2 linked regions of the Aeoliella mucimassa genome follow. The protein of the gene in region 1 binds, or shares a complex with, the protein of each later gene. Links are inferred from orthologs where the notes say so. Each region holds a gene or a part of one and is shown in the gene's direction. Other genes may lie near its edges. The genes, in order: nuoH and Pan181_RS12950.

Region 1 (8,241 bases):
GTCGGGCAGCAGTGGATGCCAATTGCGATTGCCCCAATAGATCGGTAGCTCCACTCCGTTGGCAGCAAAGTCGTCCTTGAGCGCAGCGATCAACTGCCGGTTCTGCTCGTTGATGGGACTGACCCCGCCGAAGTGCTGGTAGTGCTCCGCGACTTCGAGCATCCGCTCACGAGGCACGTTCTTGCCCCGCAACACGTTTTCCAAAAAGGGCATGACCTCGTCGGGTGCCTCGGGGCCTCCGAACGAAACCAGTAGCAAGGCGTCGTACATGGATCGATGCAATGAAATGAGAGGAACGAAGATGAACATGCTCCGCGGAACGGAGCCTATCAATACGCGGTGCCCAGCGACGGGGGGGGCAGCACTGCACTCTAGCGATTCAGTTGGCCGTCGAACACCCGCAGCGAGTCGCTCGCCGGGGGCCGGTGAAGGGCTCCGGAGTTTTGCCCCCAAAACCGCGAAATCGATTCGTGGGGGCTTTATTCTGGCTTCACCAGCCTGGCGGACTTCACATAGAAGCTTGTTTTACCGACACTTTTTCGCGCGCCCCGAAACCGCCGTCCCACCATTTCGCCCCACCCCGGCAGCGAGTGGGGGCAAATGGCGGGTAAGTGCCCCATGCCGAACGCTGTTGCCTCACACTCAGCAATCGACGCTTGCAATCCATCCGACTCCCCCTGTTTTTTTACCTAACCAATCACCGAAAACCAAACCAACACATATACACTTGTACCCCACTCCGTTATAGCAGATGAGGTGGCCATTTCGAAGCGAAAAATGGTTAATCGGGCGGCTTTACGGAGGGGGCTAGGGTGGTGGTAATTGCGAGCGTCACATGAATAAATGAAAGTATCAAACACCAACTGTCGAAACGCACAAAATGACGCAAACCCTTTTCCACCAACTATTTATGGAATTATTTGCTACAAAGCAAAGGATACTGTTTGAAATTTGACGATAACGATGCCATAATTTGTATGTTGATGGGATTACCCATTGACTCCAACTTCAAAGAACAACCCCCTGCTAGTACGCGCTCCCAATCTATTGCGGGGTGGCTGAAACCAGGGGGTTCTTTTTATGCCGACAGCAATTCTAGTAGACGGTAGCTTCTTTCTTAAGCGATATCGCTATCTCCGGGGTTCGGCAACACCTGACCAAGTAGCGAAAGACATGGTCTGGATGTGCAACGAACACCTACGAGACAGGAGTCCGTCGACGGGTGGGAAGGGTAGTAGCAAAAAACGCTCCCTGTACCGCATTTTCTATTACGACTGTGCTCCACTCACCAAGAGGATCCAAAACCCTGTTTCGAAAAAGGGAATCGATCTCGGTAAGAGCGCAACAGCGATTTGGCGAACCTCATTTTTTGAGTTGCTAAAACGGAAGCGAAAAGTAGCAATCAGACTTGGCTACATTAATGGTGATTCGGCGGAGTGGAAATTGAGTGGTAAGAAACTCACCAAACTACTTCGCGGCTCGACGAAACTTAGCGAATTGAAGGACGAAGACGTTGTCTATGATGCGAAACAGAAGGGTGTTGACATCAGGATTGGCTTGGACATCGCTTCATTGGCCTACAAGAAGCAGGTCGATCAGATAGTCCTAGTTTCTGGAGATAGCGATTTCGTACCAGCAGCAAAGCTTGCGAGACGCGAAGGAATTGACTTTATCCTGGACCCAATGTGGGCCACCATTCGGTCCGATTTGCACGAACATATCGACGGCCTGCGTTCTGCCTTTCCTCGCGACCGCCAGCACCAAGAGCCTCAAGGCCAAAACGAGCAGTCCGCCCAAAACGCAGGCGGTGATGAATTCCCAGCAACAGATACCGCAGATCCTCAAACAGACAATTAGCGGTCCAGCACCGTCGTCAGACTCTCGATATCGACTTCGACCTCGGAACCTAGCACTGAAGATTCGCTGAAGAAGGCACCGGAAACTGCGGTGCAAAACCAAGCGACAGCCCAGAAAGCGGAAAACCTCGGGAATCTTGCGATTCCCGAGGTCTGCTTCCACTAAAAGTGACCCCTACGGGGTTCGAACCCGTGTTGCCGGCGTGAAAGGCCGGAGTCCTAGACCACTAGACGAAGGGGCCGTCTATTCGCAATTGCCCCAAAAGAGAGGCTTTTGCACCCGGGGAGGTTCGCTAAGAAAGGCCGGTGCCCGCTTAGCTGTTGTTACCACGTTTCGGGTAAGCAACTTGGTATAGAAAGCTAACGGCCAATCGTCAACCCACCCCAGCAGGTTGAACTACAGGTATCGGCAATTAACCACAAAAGAATTGAGCAACCGCTGCAATAATTTGAGCGGTGTTTACCGAATGGCAGGAAACTACTCAGCAGCGGCCGACGAATCGCCGGTCTGCTCAACATTTTGAGCCTGCTCAACATTTTGGCTGCGACGGATGGCCTCGTACACTTCGTTACGGTGTACCGGTACTTCCTTGGGAGCCTCAACCCCCAGGCGTACTTTGTCGCCACGGATTTCGACCACCACAATGGTGATATCGTCGTTGATAACGATACTCTCGTTCTTCTTCCGCGAGAGCACTAACATGGTTCGATTCCTTCATTTTGGTGGCCGGGGTCGGCTCGTAGGCCACCTGTCCGACTCTCATGTCTTACACGCATGCCGTCCCAAACTGCGGAAGGACGAATCCCCCCTTGACGACATTTTTCCTACCTTCACTCTACGAGCAGCTAGTCAATAGTCAAGCGAACGGCAAGAGATTGGCGTGTATTTTGCATGCCGGTAACGCCGATTCCCCGGATCCTGCGTCCACCAGGCCCAGAATCAGCGGAGACCCGCATTCACGACAGCCATTTTGCACGTTCCCGCCGGGGCTATTAGGCAAGGCCTTGCATGCCCTATAATCGCCGACTTCACAAGGAAGTCGCAGGACTACCATGGTCACAGCAATTAAAAAATCCTGGCCCTGGCTAGGGAATATCATCGAGACGGTCAGCACCGTTGCCCACGGTTTGTGGGTGACGCTTCGCATGTGGGTGCGGACCCTACGCCCTGAGCGTAAAGCCTTTACCGAGCTTTTCGAGTATCCCGAGCTGCCGGTGCCTGTTTCGGCCCGCTATCGGGGATTCCACCGCTTCGACCTGACCACGTGCATTGCGTGCGATCAGTGCGCGAAAGCTTGCCCGGTGGACTGCATCTACATCGGCAAGGAGCGGGTCGAAGGAGCCAAAGGCTTTAAGGTCACCGGCTTTACCATCGATTACAGCAAGTGCATGTTCTGTGCACTCTGCGTGGAACCCTGCCCGGTGGATTGCATTTTCATGGGGGCAAACCACGACCTGAGCTGCTACTCGCGCGATGGTTGCCTGGTGGACTTCTCGCGGTTGCCGCTCGATGTCGCTTGGGGGCGAGCCACGCTCAATCCCACCGCGGTGCACGAATCCAAACAAGTCATCGCGCCCGTCCACGGCGGGCCGAATCAAACCTCCGCTTCATAAACGTCCCCCGAACATCCCATGGCAACTCCTACCGAAATCGTTGGCTTCCTTGCCCTGTTCGTGCTGGTGGGTGGTGTCTTCTTGTTCGCGAACTTGCTGATCGGCTACTTCTGCCGGCCCAGCAAACCGAATGAAGAAAAGCTGGAAATCTACGAGTGCGGCGAGCCGACCATTGGCTCGAGCTTCGTGCAGTTCGACCTCCGATTTTACGTGGTCGCGTTGCTGTTCATCATTTTTGATGTCGAAGTGGCCTTCTTCTTTCCCTGGGCCACGGTGTTTGGCAAAGCGAACGAACTAGCGGCCACCAGTGCTCCGATCGTGGCGGCCGACATGGACAACTACGATGCCCCAGCCACGCAACTGTCGCCCTTTGCGGAGCAGAAGCTTCGCGAACTTGGCATCCGGCATCCGACGTCGCCGACGCTCACCGCCGAACAAGCCGAAGCGTTGCAGCTAACCACCGACCCTCGCGGTCAGACCAAAGCCGCGACCCAGCAGATGGCCACGCACATCGTGCGGACGTCGCTCGTCGACATCGCGGTGTTCTTCGCGGTATTGATGGTCGGCTTTGCCTACGTCTGGAAACGGGGCGACCTCGACTGGGTGCGGGCGGTTCGCTCGGTGCCTACCACGAACAATTCCACCCAAATACGGGCTGCCTGAGCCCCGCCTTTCAACCACTTTTCGTCGATTCCATGGCTGACTTCACTACGATCCACAAGGTTCTCACCGAGCGTTTCCCGGGCGCCACGATGCAAGCGGTGTCCGAGGCGGTCGATCCATGGATCGAAGTAAGCGTCGACGACTGGCCGCGCGTCGCTCAGTTCCTAAAAGACGAACCAACGCTCGCGTTCAACTACCTGAACTGCATCACCGGGGTCGACTACTGCGAACCGGATGAGAAGAAAGCAAAGAAGGTGAAGTGGCAACCTCACATCGAGTTGCTGTACCACCTGACGAGCTTGCAGCACAAACACCTACTCGTCGTGAAGCTCATGCTACCGCGCTGGCAGAACGACGAGCCCGAGATGATTCCGCAAGTGCCAACCGTTTCGAACATCTGGCGGACTGCCGACTGGCACGAGCGGGAAGTCTACGACCTGGTGGGCATCGAGTTCACTGGCCACCCCGATCTGCGGCGGATCCTCTGCCCTGAAGACTGGCAAGGCCATCCGCTTCGCAAAGACTACGAGATGCCGCTGGAGTACCACGGCATTCGCGGTCGTTAGCCATCCACACGAGTCGCCCCCACCTTTCACCGGCAGTTCATCCCTTCGCGAGTTACTTCGAAAAGCAACGGCATGTCCAACACCACGGCAACCAACACCATCGAACTCGATGTTCGTACCGACGAGATGCTGGTCAACATGGGACCACAGCATCCCAGCACGCATGGTGTGTTGCGACTGGTGCTGCGAACCGACGGCGAAGTCGTCAGTGAAGTGATGCCGCACATCGGGTATTTGCACCGGTGTGCCGAAAAGATCGGCGAGAACCTCACCCCCCGGCAGTACATTCCGTATACCGACCGCATGGACTACCTGGCTGGGATGAACATGAATCTCGGCTGGGCCTTGGTGGTCGAGAAGCTGATGGGCATCGAAGTGCCCGAAAAGGGCCGCCATCTGCGGGTCTTGATCACCGAACTGAACCGCATTGCCAGCCACCTGGTCGGCATGGGCGCCTACGGGCTCGACCTGGGGAGCTTCAGCCCGTTCCTGTACGCCTTCCGAGAACGCGAAAAAATACTCGACTTATTCGAAGACGTCTGCGGCGCCCGACTCACCTATAGCTACATCACCGTCGGCGGTGCAACCGGCGACCTGCCCCCGGGCTGGATGGAGAAGTGCCTGTCGTTTCTCGACCAGTTTGTGCCGGTGATCGACGAGTACCACACGCTGCTCACCAGCAACGCGGTGTTCATCAAACGGACCGCGGGCATCGGTATCATGTCGCCAGAACTGGCAATCAACTACGGGTGCAGCGGCCCCGTGCTGCGTGGCAGCGGAGTCGATTGGGACCTGCGCCGCGATGGCGAACCGATCTTCACCAAAATGTACGAAGGCTACGACTACGAGATCGTGGTCGAGCGCCGTGGCCAGTACCCTGCCGACCAAGAGTATCCCGCGGTGCCGCTCGAAGCGGTGCTCGGCGATTGTTGGCATCGGTTCTACGTTCGCATGCTCGAAGTAGTGCAGTCGATCCGCCTGGTGCGCCAAGCGATCGAAAAGTATCGCACCACCGAAGGCAGCATCGGCGAGCCGATCAAACTTACCCAGAAACTACCCGCTGGCGAGGCCTACCTCGAAACCGAGTGTCCTCGCGGCCAAATGGGATTCGGCATTGTCTCGGATGGCAATGCGATTCCCTGGCGTGCTCGGGCTCGTAGTAGCTCGCTCGCCAACTTGTCGGTGGTCCCAGAACTATGTCGCGACTGCCTGATTGCCGACGTCCCGGCGATCGTGGGCTCGCTCGACTTGGTGATGGGAGAAATAGACCGCTAGGTCTTGTTTCGGTCCACCTCGAACACCACCAGCAATCCCTCGACACTCGATACAACGTGTGCGATATTCACTGACAACTTCGCTTTAATCAGCGACCTGATCGCTGACAACTTACCGGCACGGAAAGCATCGTGGCTGAGCCGCTAAACAGACTATTCGACTGGATCCTGAGCTGGTTTGGAGGAGCTGTACCTCTAAACCATCCCATCGGATACGTGCTGGCTGCGTTGGTGTACGTATCGCTGGTTCTGGGCCTGATTGCCAGCTCATCGCTGCTGTTCATCTGGCTCGAACGAAAAGTCGCGGGTCGCATCCAGGACCGCCTGGGCCCCACTCGCGTGGGTGGCAAGTTTGGCTGGCTGCAAACGTTGGCCGATGGCTTGAAGCTGCTGACCAAAGAAGACCTGGTGCCGGGCGACGCCGATCAGATGATGTTCCGCATTGCTCCTTATGTGAGCTTTTGTGCGTCGCTGGCAGGATTCATCGCCATCCCTTTTGCCGGGCGTGATTTTCCGTTCGTCGCTCAACACCTGAACGTCGGCGTGTTTTTCGTGCTCGCAGTAATGGGGCTCGAAGTGTTCGGCGTGATCCTCGCCGGGTATGGTTCGGCGTCGAAGTGGTCGCTGTTCGGAGCCATGCGTGAGGCCGCCCAAGTGGTGAGCTACGAAGTACCGCTGGGACTCTGCGTGGTGATACCGGTGATGCTGGCCGGCTCGATGGACCTGGTCGTGATCGGCGACAAGCAACAAGGCTGGTTCACCAACTGGTACCTGCTGCACGATCCGTTCACCTTCCTGGTGTTCTGGGTTTACTTCACCTGTGCAACCGCCAGCGTGAATCGCGCCCCGTTCGACTTGGCCGAGGCCGAGAGCGAACTGGTGGCTGGTTTCCATACCGAATACTCCGGTCTCCGCTGGAGCTTCTTCTTCATGGCCGAGTACGGTTCGATGCTCGCAGTTAGCTTGCTGGCGTCGATTCTGTTCCTAGGCGGCTGGAACGGTCCGATCCCAATCGGCGACCTCCTCGGTCTCGGTGGCAACGACATCGCGGTGCTCGGCTATATCGGCAACTTGATCGGCCTGGTGAACGTGCTCGTGAAAGCCATCCTGCTGGTGATCGTGATGATGTGGGTGCGGTGGACCTTGCCTCGCTTGCGTATCGATCAGGTAATGACCACCTGCTTGAAGTACTGCACGCCGATTGCCGCAGCGATGTTCGTCGGCGCGGCTCTCTGGCACGTAGCCATGCCCGACCGCGTGTTCCTCGGCTTGCTGCAAGCCCCGGCCGCAAATCGCATGGTGACCGAAAAGCCGCTCGTCGAGCCCGAGCTCGCGACCCCGCCAGCCGAGGAAGCGTTGATCGCCAAGAACGAAACCAATCACTCGCAGGAGGGTCAACCATGATCTGGTCGAGCTTCCTGTTCCTGCTTTGCAGCCTGCTGGCTGGTGGATTCGCGATCGCGGTGGTGTTGTCGAACAACATCGTCCGCATGGCGTTCTACCTGGTGCTGTCGCTCTCCGCGACCGCAGGGCTGTTCTTCCTCGCAGGTGCCGACTTTGTGGGTGCCATGCAGTTGATGATCTACGTCGGCGGCACCCTGGTGCTGCTGGTGTTTGGTGTGATGCTCACCGCCCAAACGCCGTTCCTGGCGATGCGGACCTCGAGCGGCGAACTGCTTACCGCGCTGGTCGTGGGGGGAGTGCTGCTGTTCGTGCTCGCGTTCACCGTGACGAACGTGCCCGCCTGGCAACCCACGAACACCCCGGCCGTCGAGCGGAATACGCCGGTCGTTACGGCCGCCCCGATCGGCATGGCGCTCGAAGGGTACCGTGTCGATCAACTCGACCAACCCGACGCCGAGCTTCGCCAAGGGATGTCGGGCTACTTGTTCCCCTTCCTGATCGTTTCGGTCCACTTGTTGGTCGTGCTGGTCGGAGCCGCCTACCTGGCGCGGGCTCGACAGGCAGCTAACGACGACGTTACCAATTTCCCGAGCGAGGTCCGCGGATGATGCTGCTCGCCAGCCTACTTACCGAACCGATTGGCGTGAGCCACTACATGGTGGTGGGAGCAGTGCTGTTTACCTGCGGTGTGATCTGCATGGCCACCAAGCGCAACGCGCTCGGCGTGCTCATGGGCATCGAACTGGTGCTCAACGGGGCCAACGTCAACCTAGTGGCTCTCGGCAGCCCTTACCTGCGTGGTAGTGAGGGATCACTGGGACTCGACGGGCAGTTGATGGCCATGTTCGTGATCGTGCTCGCAGC
Region 2 (8,260 bases), 1.3 Mb from region 1 along the record:
GGCATCGTGAAATCGCTCAAACTACTGGCCTACAGCCGGCGGGCGTTTGTGCAGATCACTCGTGACTACAACAAGCGGATCACCCGCTATACCGAGCTGGCCCGCCCTGGCAATCTGCGTTCGGAACGCCTGGTGGCCATGCTAATTAAGACCGAGCTGACCACGGCCAGTCGCTCTGCAGCACCACAGCTGCCTGCCGATAATCGCCGATCGGAAACGAGTCCTCAGCCCACGTTCCGCGAGCCGTCGCAAGATCCTTCGATGGATCTCTCCCCCACGTTCGACTCGGGCGTGGTCCCCACCGGCGACGAGCAAGATCCGGCGAATCCCGAGCAGGGAGTGGTTCCCGCAGGGGGAGCCCAAGCCATGCCCAGTCAGTTGGAGCCGGGCGAATCGTCGGTGCTTCTCCGCAATACGACGCTGCCGGATCTCGCGAATTAGGCTGAACTTAAGTAACCTGAGGGGTATGAGTTTCGATACTACCACTACCAATAGCGATTCCCCCAAGCCGTTGGCGGCCCCCATTTGGATCGGCGATCTGAAGATCGACCCGCCGATTCTGGCGGCACCGATGGCGGGCTTCACGAACTACCCGTTCCGCCAAATTGTTCGAGAGTTCGGCGGAGCCGGCCTGATTGCGACTGAAATGGTCAACGCTAAGGGCTTTGTGTGGCTCGACGAGCAGGAGGCCACTCATCCCGACCGGCTGTGGGGCGTCGCCGACGAACCCCGCCCGCTGGCGGTGCAGATCTGGGACAACGATCCCCCAACGCTTGCGAAAGTCGGTCATCGGCTGGCCACCGAGTATGGTGTAAGCGTCGTGGACATCAATTTTGGCTGCCCAGTACGCCAGGTCACTCAGAAGGCCCATAGCGGCTCGTACCTACTTAGCCAGCCCGAGCGGATGGGGCAGATCATCGAGCAGGTGGTCGCCGCTTGTCATCCGACGCCGGTAACGGCCAAGATTCGCCTCGGCTGCACCCGCGACAAGATCAACGCGATCGACATCGCCCAGGTGGTCGAGGGGGCCGGTGCGGCCGCGTTAACGGTGCATGGTCGTACTGCGGCCGATATGTTCCGCGGTGAAGCCGACTGGGACAAAATATCGGCGATCAAGCCGTATCTCAAGCGAATTCCGCTGATCGGCAACGGCGACCTCGACACCGCTGCGAAGGTGGTCAGCGCGTTCGAGCGATACGATATCGACGCGGTGATGATCGCCCGCGCGTGTTTGAACAAGCCGTGGCTCTTCGCCCATGCGGCTGCCGCGCTGCGCGGCGAGCCAGTGCCCGAAGAGCCGACGCTCAGCGAGCAGCGTGAGTTGATGCTGCATCATTACCGCTTGGTCTGCGAGCGATTCGGGCCCGAGAAGGGTACCGTGCTAATGCGTAAGTTCGCGTGCTGCTACGCCCAAGGCCGCCGCGGCGCCCGCGACTTCCGCAAACACGTCGCCCGGGTCACCACGCCCGAAGAGTTTCAGGCGGTGGTGACGGAGTTCTTTCCGCGCGATCTGGTCGACGCGATGGCCAGCTAGTTGGCCCCACGCGGTTTGCCGTGATGCTCTTCGCTGGCGAAGCCACCCGTTTTCAGCGTGGTCCAGTAGTCGTCGAGCAAGCGTTTTACTTTACCGCTAAGCAGGAACAAGCCGAGCATGTTGGGGAAGGCCATTGAGAGAATCATCAGATCGCTGAAGTCGAGCACGTTCGTTGCCTTGATCACTGATCCGAGCAGCACCGCGAACAAGAACGCGATGCGGTAAGCCAGCGACCACTTGCGACCGAACAGGAAGGTAAAGCATCGTTCACCATAGTACGACCAGGAGATCATGGTCGAGTAGGCGAATAGCACGACCGCTACGGTAAGCACGTAGGGGAACCATGAGATCACTTGCTCAAACGCCATGCTGGTGAGGCCCGCTCCGTCGTTCGCAGCAATCGCCTCGGCAGCTTTGGGATACTGCTCAGCATCGTAAACGCCCGAGATGATGATGACCAAGCCGGTCATCGTGCAGACGACGATGGTATCGATAAAGGGTTCGAGCAAGGCGACAACACCTTCGCGGATGGGGTGGTCAGTCTTCGCTGCCGAGTGGGCAATCGCCGCCGAACCAACGCCCGCCTCGTTGGAGAACGAGGAACGCTTGATGCCGATGACCATCACGCCGAGCATGCCACCAAAGGCACTCTTGAGCTCGAAGGCCTCGCTGAAAATATGCTGGAAAGCCCATGGAATACGATCGTAGTGCTGAAACAACACCGCCAGCGAGGCAAGCACATAGACACCGCACATAAGCGGTACAATCTTCTCGGCGGTCGCAGCGATTCGGCGAATGCCGCCGATGATCACGATACCCACGGCGACCACCATGACCAAACCGTAGATCCAGCCATACTGGTCGACGATCGACAATTGCGACTTCACCAGGTTCATCGATTGATTGACCTGGAACGCACAGCCACCGCCGAACGAGGCGCCGATGCACAACAGGGCAAAAACGATCGACAGCACTTTGCCGAGCGCACCGAGTCCCATCTCGCTTAGACCAACATCCAAATAACGCATTGGGCCGCCTGACACGTGGCCATCGGGCTCCACCTTGCGGTAAGCCTGGCCGAGCGTGCACTCGACGAACTTGCTGGTCATACCGAAGAAGCCCGCTGCAATCATCCAGAACAAAGCCCCAGGGCCGCCGGTACCAACCGCGATGGCGACACCTGCGATGTTGCCCAAACCCACGGTTGCCGACAAAGCGGAGGTGAGTGCTTGGAAGTGGGTGACTTCGCCCGGATCGTCGGGATCGTCATAGTCGCCCTTGGTGACTCGAATCGCGTGCCCGAATGCCCGCAGGTTGATAAACCCCATGCGGAAGGTCAGGAAGATGGCCCCACCGGCCAGCCAAACCACAACAAACGGCACCGAAGTTCCTAGCCAATTAGAAGTGCCAAAGTCGTAAAACAGGACCGCCACCATATAACTGACAAGAACTCCAAAGAATTGGTCGATTTGGCGTTCGAGCTTGCGAATCCACCCCTCTTCTGGGGTATCCTCTGAGTCGGTTGGTTCAGAGCTGGTTTCAGCAATGTCGGTGTCGGCTGATTCGGCCGTGGTGCCAGGCTCGGCATCCTGAGCCCAGGCGGTAGTGGAGGTGGTTGCCGCTACCACGAGCAGGAAAAGAGCCAGAAAAAAGGGCCAAAAGGCGTACTTACGCAAGAACATCGCTGAATCCGGTAAGGGTGTGATTATTCGCCTGTTGAATAATGCGAGCCAAGCTCGCCCGCCAAAACCTGATACGTGGAAACCCGAAACGTGTTACGGGTCACGCATAAAATCATTGGGGTAAGATAGGCCTTATAGTCAATAAACCGTTACGGTTCAATAGTTTGCGGCGATAGAAGACATTCAGGGCTATTTTTCAAACCCCTTCTTGTCAATAATAGGTAAAGCCTTACCATATAAGCAGTAACGCATGGAATGCTACCAATATTGGGTAGCGTCGCCTCTATCCCCCCGGTCGATTGGGTATGTCTGCAACCGTTTTCGATTCTGACGACGCCCTGCTCAACTTGCTACGCAAGCGTGGCAGTGTTGAGATCACCGAACTGGTCGACGCCCTCGGCGTCACGGCCACGGCGGTGCGGCAGCGGCTGACGCGATTGATGGACGATGGTCTCATCACTCGCGAAGAGTCCGAGCGGCGAGGTCGTGGACGTCCGCGTCACTCGTACCAGCTGACCGAAAAGGGAAGGCGAACCAGCGGAAACAACTACGCCGATTTGGTCGACGTGCTCTGGGCGGAGATTCGTGCTATCGAAGATCCGGAAATCCAGGCCGGGTTGCTCAAGCGGATTGCGACTCAACTAGCATCGCGGGCCGGCGAATTGTCGGGCGCAACGCTGGGAGAGAAGATGCAAAATCTCGCTCAGATGATGCAGCAACGGCGGATTCCTTTTGAAGTCGAAATGAAATCGGATGAGCTGCCAGTGCTCACGGCCATGGCCTGTCCCTATCCTGAACTCGTGGAGCAGGACAAGAGCATCTGTGCAATGGAACGAATGCTTTTTTCCGAGGTGCTTGGTGAATCGCTCAAGCTCTCCGGGTGCCGCCCTCAAGGCGACAGTTGCTGTTCGTTCGAACCGAGTCGTGCAGGCGACGACTCTCTAAGCGATCCACTGCCCGAAGAGAACTAACTACAGGTCGCCAGACTGCTGGTTACCACCGACACCAAGACAAAAGATACAACCGAAGATACTGCAATGCACGAGCCATGGATTGAAGGCCGTTTTGAGGAAGGCGTTGTTACCACCACGGTGGAGCAAGCCATTAACTGGGCGCGTCAGTCGAGCATTTGGCCGATGACGTTCGGCCTGGCCTGTTGTGCCATTGAAATGATGGCTGCGGGTGCGGGCCGGTTCGATATGGACCGCTTCGGCGCTGGGGCGTTTCGTGCGACCCCGCGTCAAGCCGACCTGATGATCGTAGCAGGAACCGTGACTTACAAAATGGCCAGTCGAGTCCGCCGACTCTATAACTTGATGCCCGATCCCAAGTTCGTGATTGCCATGGGAGCGTGCACCGTGGGTGGTGGTCCTTACTTCAAGTATGGATACCACGTTGTGAAGGGGGTCGACCTGGTGGTGCCGGTCGATGTGTACGTGCCAGGCTGCCCTCCCCGCCCCGAGGCCTTGCTCGAAGGGCTCATGCGGATCCAAGACAAGATCAACGGTCACCGAATCGCCAAGAACGGTTCGGGCAAGCTGAACGACGAATTGCCGATTCCTCACCACTCGGGTTACGTCAGCGCTCCTGCCGACGGCGAGCCGATGCGTGAGCATCAAAAAGTCACCAGCTAGCCGATCGAATCTATCTAATTACGTTTGCACATTCTTATTCTTACTACCTACGCACCGAAGCGAAACTTCGAAAGACAAAGACTTTTATGAGTGAAACGCTGAAAATTACCGATTTGCATGTTGCCGTTGAGGGTAAGCCGATCCTGCGAGGTGTGAACCTGACGATTCAGCGTGGCGAAACCCACGCGTTGATGGGCCCCAATGGTTCGGGCAAGAGCACGCTTGGTAACGCCATCATGGGGCACCCCAGTTACGAAGTAACCGGTGGCTCGATTGAAATTGATGGCGCAGATCTCCTGGAAATGGATGCCTCGGAGCGTGCCCGCGCTGGTGTGTTCATGGCCTTCCAACGCCCGATGTCGATACCCGGCGTGAAGATGGCCGACTTCCTGCGTCACGCGGCTACCAACGTTCGCAATCCGAACCGCAAGGAAGGCGAAGACCTGATCCCGATGCGTGAGTTTCGCCGGGAACTGAAAGACAAGATGTCGCAGCTTCGCATGGACGAAGAGTTCGCGCGTCGCTATGTGAACGATGGCTTCTCCGGCGGCGAGATGAAGCGTGCTGAGATTCTGCAGCTGGCGATGCTGCGTCCCAAGTTTGCCATTCTCGACGAGACTGATAGCGGTCTGGATGTCGACGCGGTGAAGCTCGCCAGCCAAAGTATCGCCGAGATTGGCGGTGCCGAGATGGGCATCCTGATCATTACCCACCACGACAAGCTGCTGGAAAACAACACGCCCAATTTCACCCACGTGATGATGGGTGGCCGGATCGTCGAAACCGGCGGCGTGGAACTCGCTCGCGAATTGTACACCGAGGGTTACGATCGGATTCGTGCTGCTTACCCCGAAGCGGCTGCCCTCGATGCCGAGTTGTCCGAAGAGCAGGCCACGGCCTAATCTCAACGCCCTTGTTTTTTGGTCATACCTATTAGGTGGTGAAGTGCCCTCGCGGCCTTTCACCTGCTTCCCTACCTAGACTATTCGGCGACCCAAACGCCAAGCGAAAGACAGATTATGTCCACAGACGTAGCTACCCCCATCGAACAGCCTGTGATTGGCGAAATTAATAAGTACGACTTCATCACGCAAACCACCGGAGTGTTTAAGGCTCGCAAGGGTCTTGATCGTGAAGTGGTCGAGCAAATCTCGGCGCTCAAGAACGAGCCCGACTGGATGCGGAAGTTCCGCCTCGACTCGCTCGATATTTTCGAGTCGAAGCCGATGCCGAATTGGGGTGGCAACATCAAACTCGACTTCCAAGATGTCTATTACTACCTGAAGCCGACCGATGGGCAAGGCAAGACCTGGGACGACGTTCCTCAAGAAATCAAAGACACGTTCGATAAGCTCGGCATTCCCGAAGCGGAACGCAAGTTCCTGGCTGGCGTGAAAGCCCAGTTTGAGAGCGAAGTGGTTTACGGCTCGTTGCAGGAAGACCTCGCTAAGAAGGGCGTGATCTTCACCGACACCGATACCGCAGTTCGGGAGCATCCCGAGTTACTACGCGAGTACTTCGGCAAGATCATTCCGCCGGAAGACAACAAGTTCGCCGCGCTCAACTCGGCCGTATGGTCAGGCGGTTCGTTCATCTATGTTCCTCCCGGAGTGAAGATCGACTTCCCGCTTCAGGCTTACTTCCGCATTAATGCCGAGAGCATGGGCCAGTTCGAGCGGACGCTGATCATCGTCGACGAAGGGGCCGAGGTGCACTACGTGGAAGGTTGCACCGCGCCGATGTACTCGACCGAAAGTCTGCACTCGGCCGTGGTCGAGATCATGGTGAAGAAGAATGGTCGCTGCCGTTACACGACCATTCAGAACTGGGCCAACAACATCTACAACCTGGTCACCAAGCGGGCCATGGCCTATGAAAACGCGTTGATGGAATGGATCGACGGCAACCTCGGTAGCCAGCTGACCATGAAGTACCCTGCGGTCTACATGATGGAGCCCGGTGCTCGCGGCGAGATCCTCTCGATCGCGTTTGCTTCCAAGGGGCAGCATCAGGACGCGGGTGCCAAGCTCGTGCACTGTGCTCCAAACACCTCGGGCCGAATCATTTCGAAGAGTATCAGCAAGAACGGCGGCCGCAGCAGCTATCGCGGTCTCTGCAAAGTCGAAGATGGAGCGATCAACTCCAAGAGCAACGTGGTTTGCGACGCGTTGATTCTCGATCCCGACAGCCGCAGCGATACCTATCCCTACATTGAAGTCGAAGAACAGCAAGTTCAGATCGAGCACGAAGCAAGCGTTTCGCGCATCGGCGAAGAGCAACTGTTCTACCTGATGAGCCGTGGTTTGACCGAAGCGGAAGCAAGCTCGATGATCGTTAGTGGCTTTATCGAGCCGTTGATCAAGGAACTGCCGATGGAGTACGCAGTGGAAATGAACCGCCTGATCGAACTGCAAATGGAAGGCAGTGTGGGCTAATCGCACCTGCTTCGCGAATCCCTCCTGCACTTGGCGTTACGTGGTTTAGTCGTGCTACCGTTGGTTCGTTGATAGACGATCCCCTGCAGTGCCAACCGCTCTCTGCCACCGATCCAGACAACCCACCTAACGAAGGTTTCACCAGACACGAATGACTGCTGCATTGGAAATCCAAGGTTTTACCAAGACTGACTTCGAGGCGTTCCTCGCGGCTCGCCCCAACGAACCGGCCTGGCTGGTCGACATGCGTCGCCAGGCTTGGGATCGTTTTGAGCAGCTCGACTGGCCTGCCCGCAACGATGAAGAGTGGATGCGTACCGATATTCGCATGTTCCACTTGAACAAGTTTGCGTTGCCGATCGAGCCGACCGAAGCCCCATCGCTGAATCCCGGCTTGCTGACGCACGACGTCGACCTGGGGGGGCAGCTGGTTGGTTATAACAGCCAGGCCGCGAGTGATTCGTTGTCGGACTCGCTCGCCAGTACTGGTGTGCTGTTCGGTAGCCTCGATCGTCTGGTGTGCGAGTACGCCGATTTGCTGCGGCCGTTCTTCGAACGTCACGTGGTCGATCCCGCCAAGGATAAGTTCGCTGCCTTGCACGCAGCCTGCTGGAGCGGCGGCACGCTGCTTTACGTGCCGAAGGGAGTCGCTATTTCGGAACCGCTACACGCCCTGTCCGCACTCGGCGATGGCGGCACCGACCTTTCCAAGACTTTGGTGATTCTTGACGACGGTGCCGAAGCAACACTGCTGACCGAAACCGCCAGTACCTCCCCGACCGCGGGCGGATTACACTGCGGTTCGATCGAGCTGATCGTGGAGCCCAACGCCAAGCTGCGATATGTGAATTTGCAGAACTGGTCGCACAATGTCTGGCATTTCGCCCATCAACGAGCGACGGTCGATCGCAATGGTTCGCTACAGTGGACCATCGGCGCGCTCGGCAGCAAGCTGGCCAAGGTGAACCAGCAAGT

Evidence for each region.
Region 2: the proteins of nuoH (region 1) and Pan181_RS12950 are in contact, whole or in part, in a crystal structure (PDB 6Y11), measured with the Thermus thermophilus proteins. The link is inferred for Aeoliella mucimassa from one-to-one orthologs. Residues at the interface, in WP_096411122.1 of Thermus thermophilus: Arg36, Val44, Arg45, Met46, Gly47, Pro48, Asn49, Arg50, Val51, Leu57, Gln58, Ala61, Asp62, Ile64, Lys65, Ile67, Phe68, Lys69, Glu70, Ile72, Val74, Glu223, Ala224, Glu225, His233, Thr234, Glu235, Tyr236, Ser237, Trp241; in WP_096411117.1 of Thermus thermophilus: Arg16, Glu17, Gly18, Leu24, Leu27, Val28, Trp30, Gly31, Arg32, Asn34, Ser35, Trp37, Thr54, Asp55, Ala56, Asp59, Ala61, Arg62, Phe63, Gly64, Glu66, Val67, Phe68, Arg69, Ala70, Ser71, Arg73, Gln74, Ala75, Asp76.

Annotation. Positions count from the first base shown.
Region 1 is NZ_CP036278.1:4,505,720-4,513,960, forward strand. What follows is about bases 5,434-8,241. They hold nuoH (NADH-quinone oxidoreductase subunit NuoH), read left to right. Parts: upstream 5,434-6,105; coding sequence 6,106-7,377; downstream 7,378-8,241. Other genes in these bases: Pan181_RS17645 (NADH-quinone oxidoreductase subunit D), read left to right, coding at 5,434-5,974; Pan181_RS17655 (NADH-quinone oxidoreductase subunit J family protein), read left to right, coding at 7,374-7,985; nuoK (NADH-quinone oxidoreductase subunit NuoK), read left to right, coding at 7,982-8,241. In the rest of the region: Pan181_RS17610 (ferrochelatase), read right to left, coding at 1-270; Pan181_RS17615 (NYN domain-containing protein), read left to right, coding at 1,081-1,857; carbon storage regulator CsrA, read right to left, coding at 2,335-2,559; Pan181_RS17630 (NuoI/complex I 23 kDa subunit family protein), read left to right, coding at 2,910-3,470; Pan181_RS17635 (NADH-quinone oxidoreductase subunit A), read left to right, coding at 3,489-4,133; Pan181_RS17640 (NADH-quinone oxidoreductase subunit C), read left to right, coding at 4,166-4,699; more of Pan181_RS17645, read left to right, coding at 4,772-5,433. UniProt on the Escherichia coli protein: NDH-1 shuttles electrons from NADH, via FMN and iron-sulfur (Fe-S) centers, to quinones in the respiratory chain. The immediate electron acceptor for the enzyme in this species is believed to be ubiquinone.
Region 2 is NZ_CP036278.1:3,214,840-3,223,099, forward strand. Bases 3,225-6,051 are described here. They hold Pan181_RS12950 (NADH-quinone oxidoreductase subunit B), read left to right. Parts: upstream 3,225-4,253; coding sequence 4,254-4,850; downstream 4,851-6,051. Other genes in these bases: Pan181_RS12945 (helix-turn-helix transcriptional regulator), read left to right, coding at 3,522-4,187; sufC (Fe-S cluster assembly ATPase SufC), read left to right, coding at 4,937-5,752; sufB (Fe-S cluster assembly protein SufB), read left to right, coding at 5,870-6,051. Also shown: Pan181_RS12930 (hypothetical protein), read left to right, coding at 1-441; tRNA dihydrouridine synthase DusB, read left to right, coding at 467-1,534; Pan181_RS12940 (alanine/glycine:cation symporter family protein), read right to left, coding at 1,531-3,216; more of sufB, read left to right, coding at 6,052-7,285; Fe-S cluster assembly protein SufD, read left to right, coding at 7,437-8,260. UniProt on the Escherichia coli protein: NDH-1 shuttles electrons from NADH, via FMN and iron-sulfur (Fe-S) centers, to quinones in the respiratory chain. The immediate electron acceptor for the enzyme in this species is ubiquinone.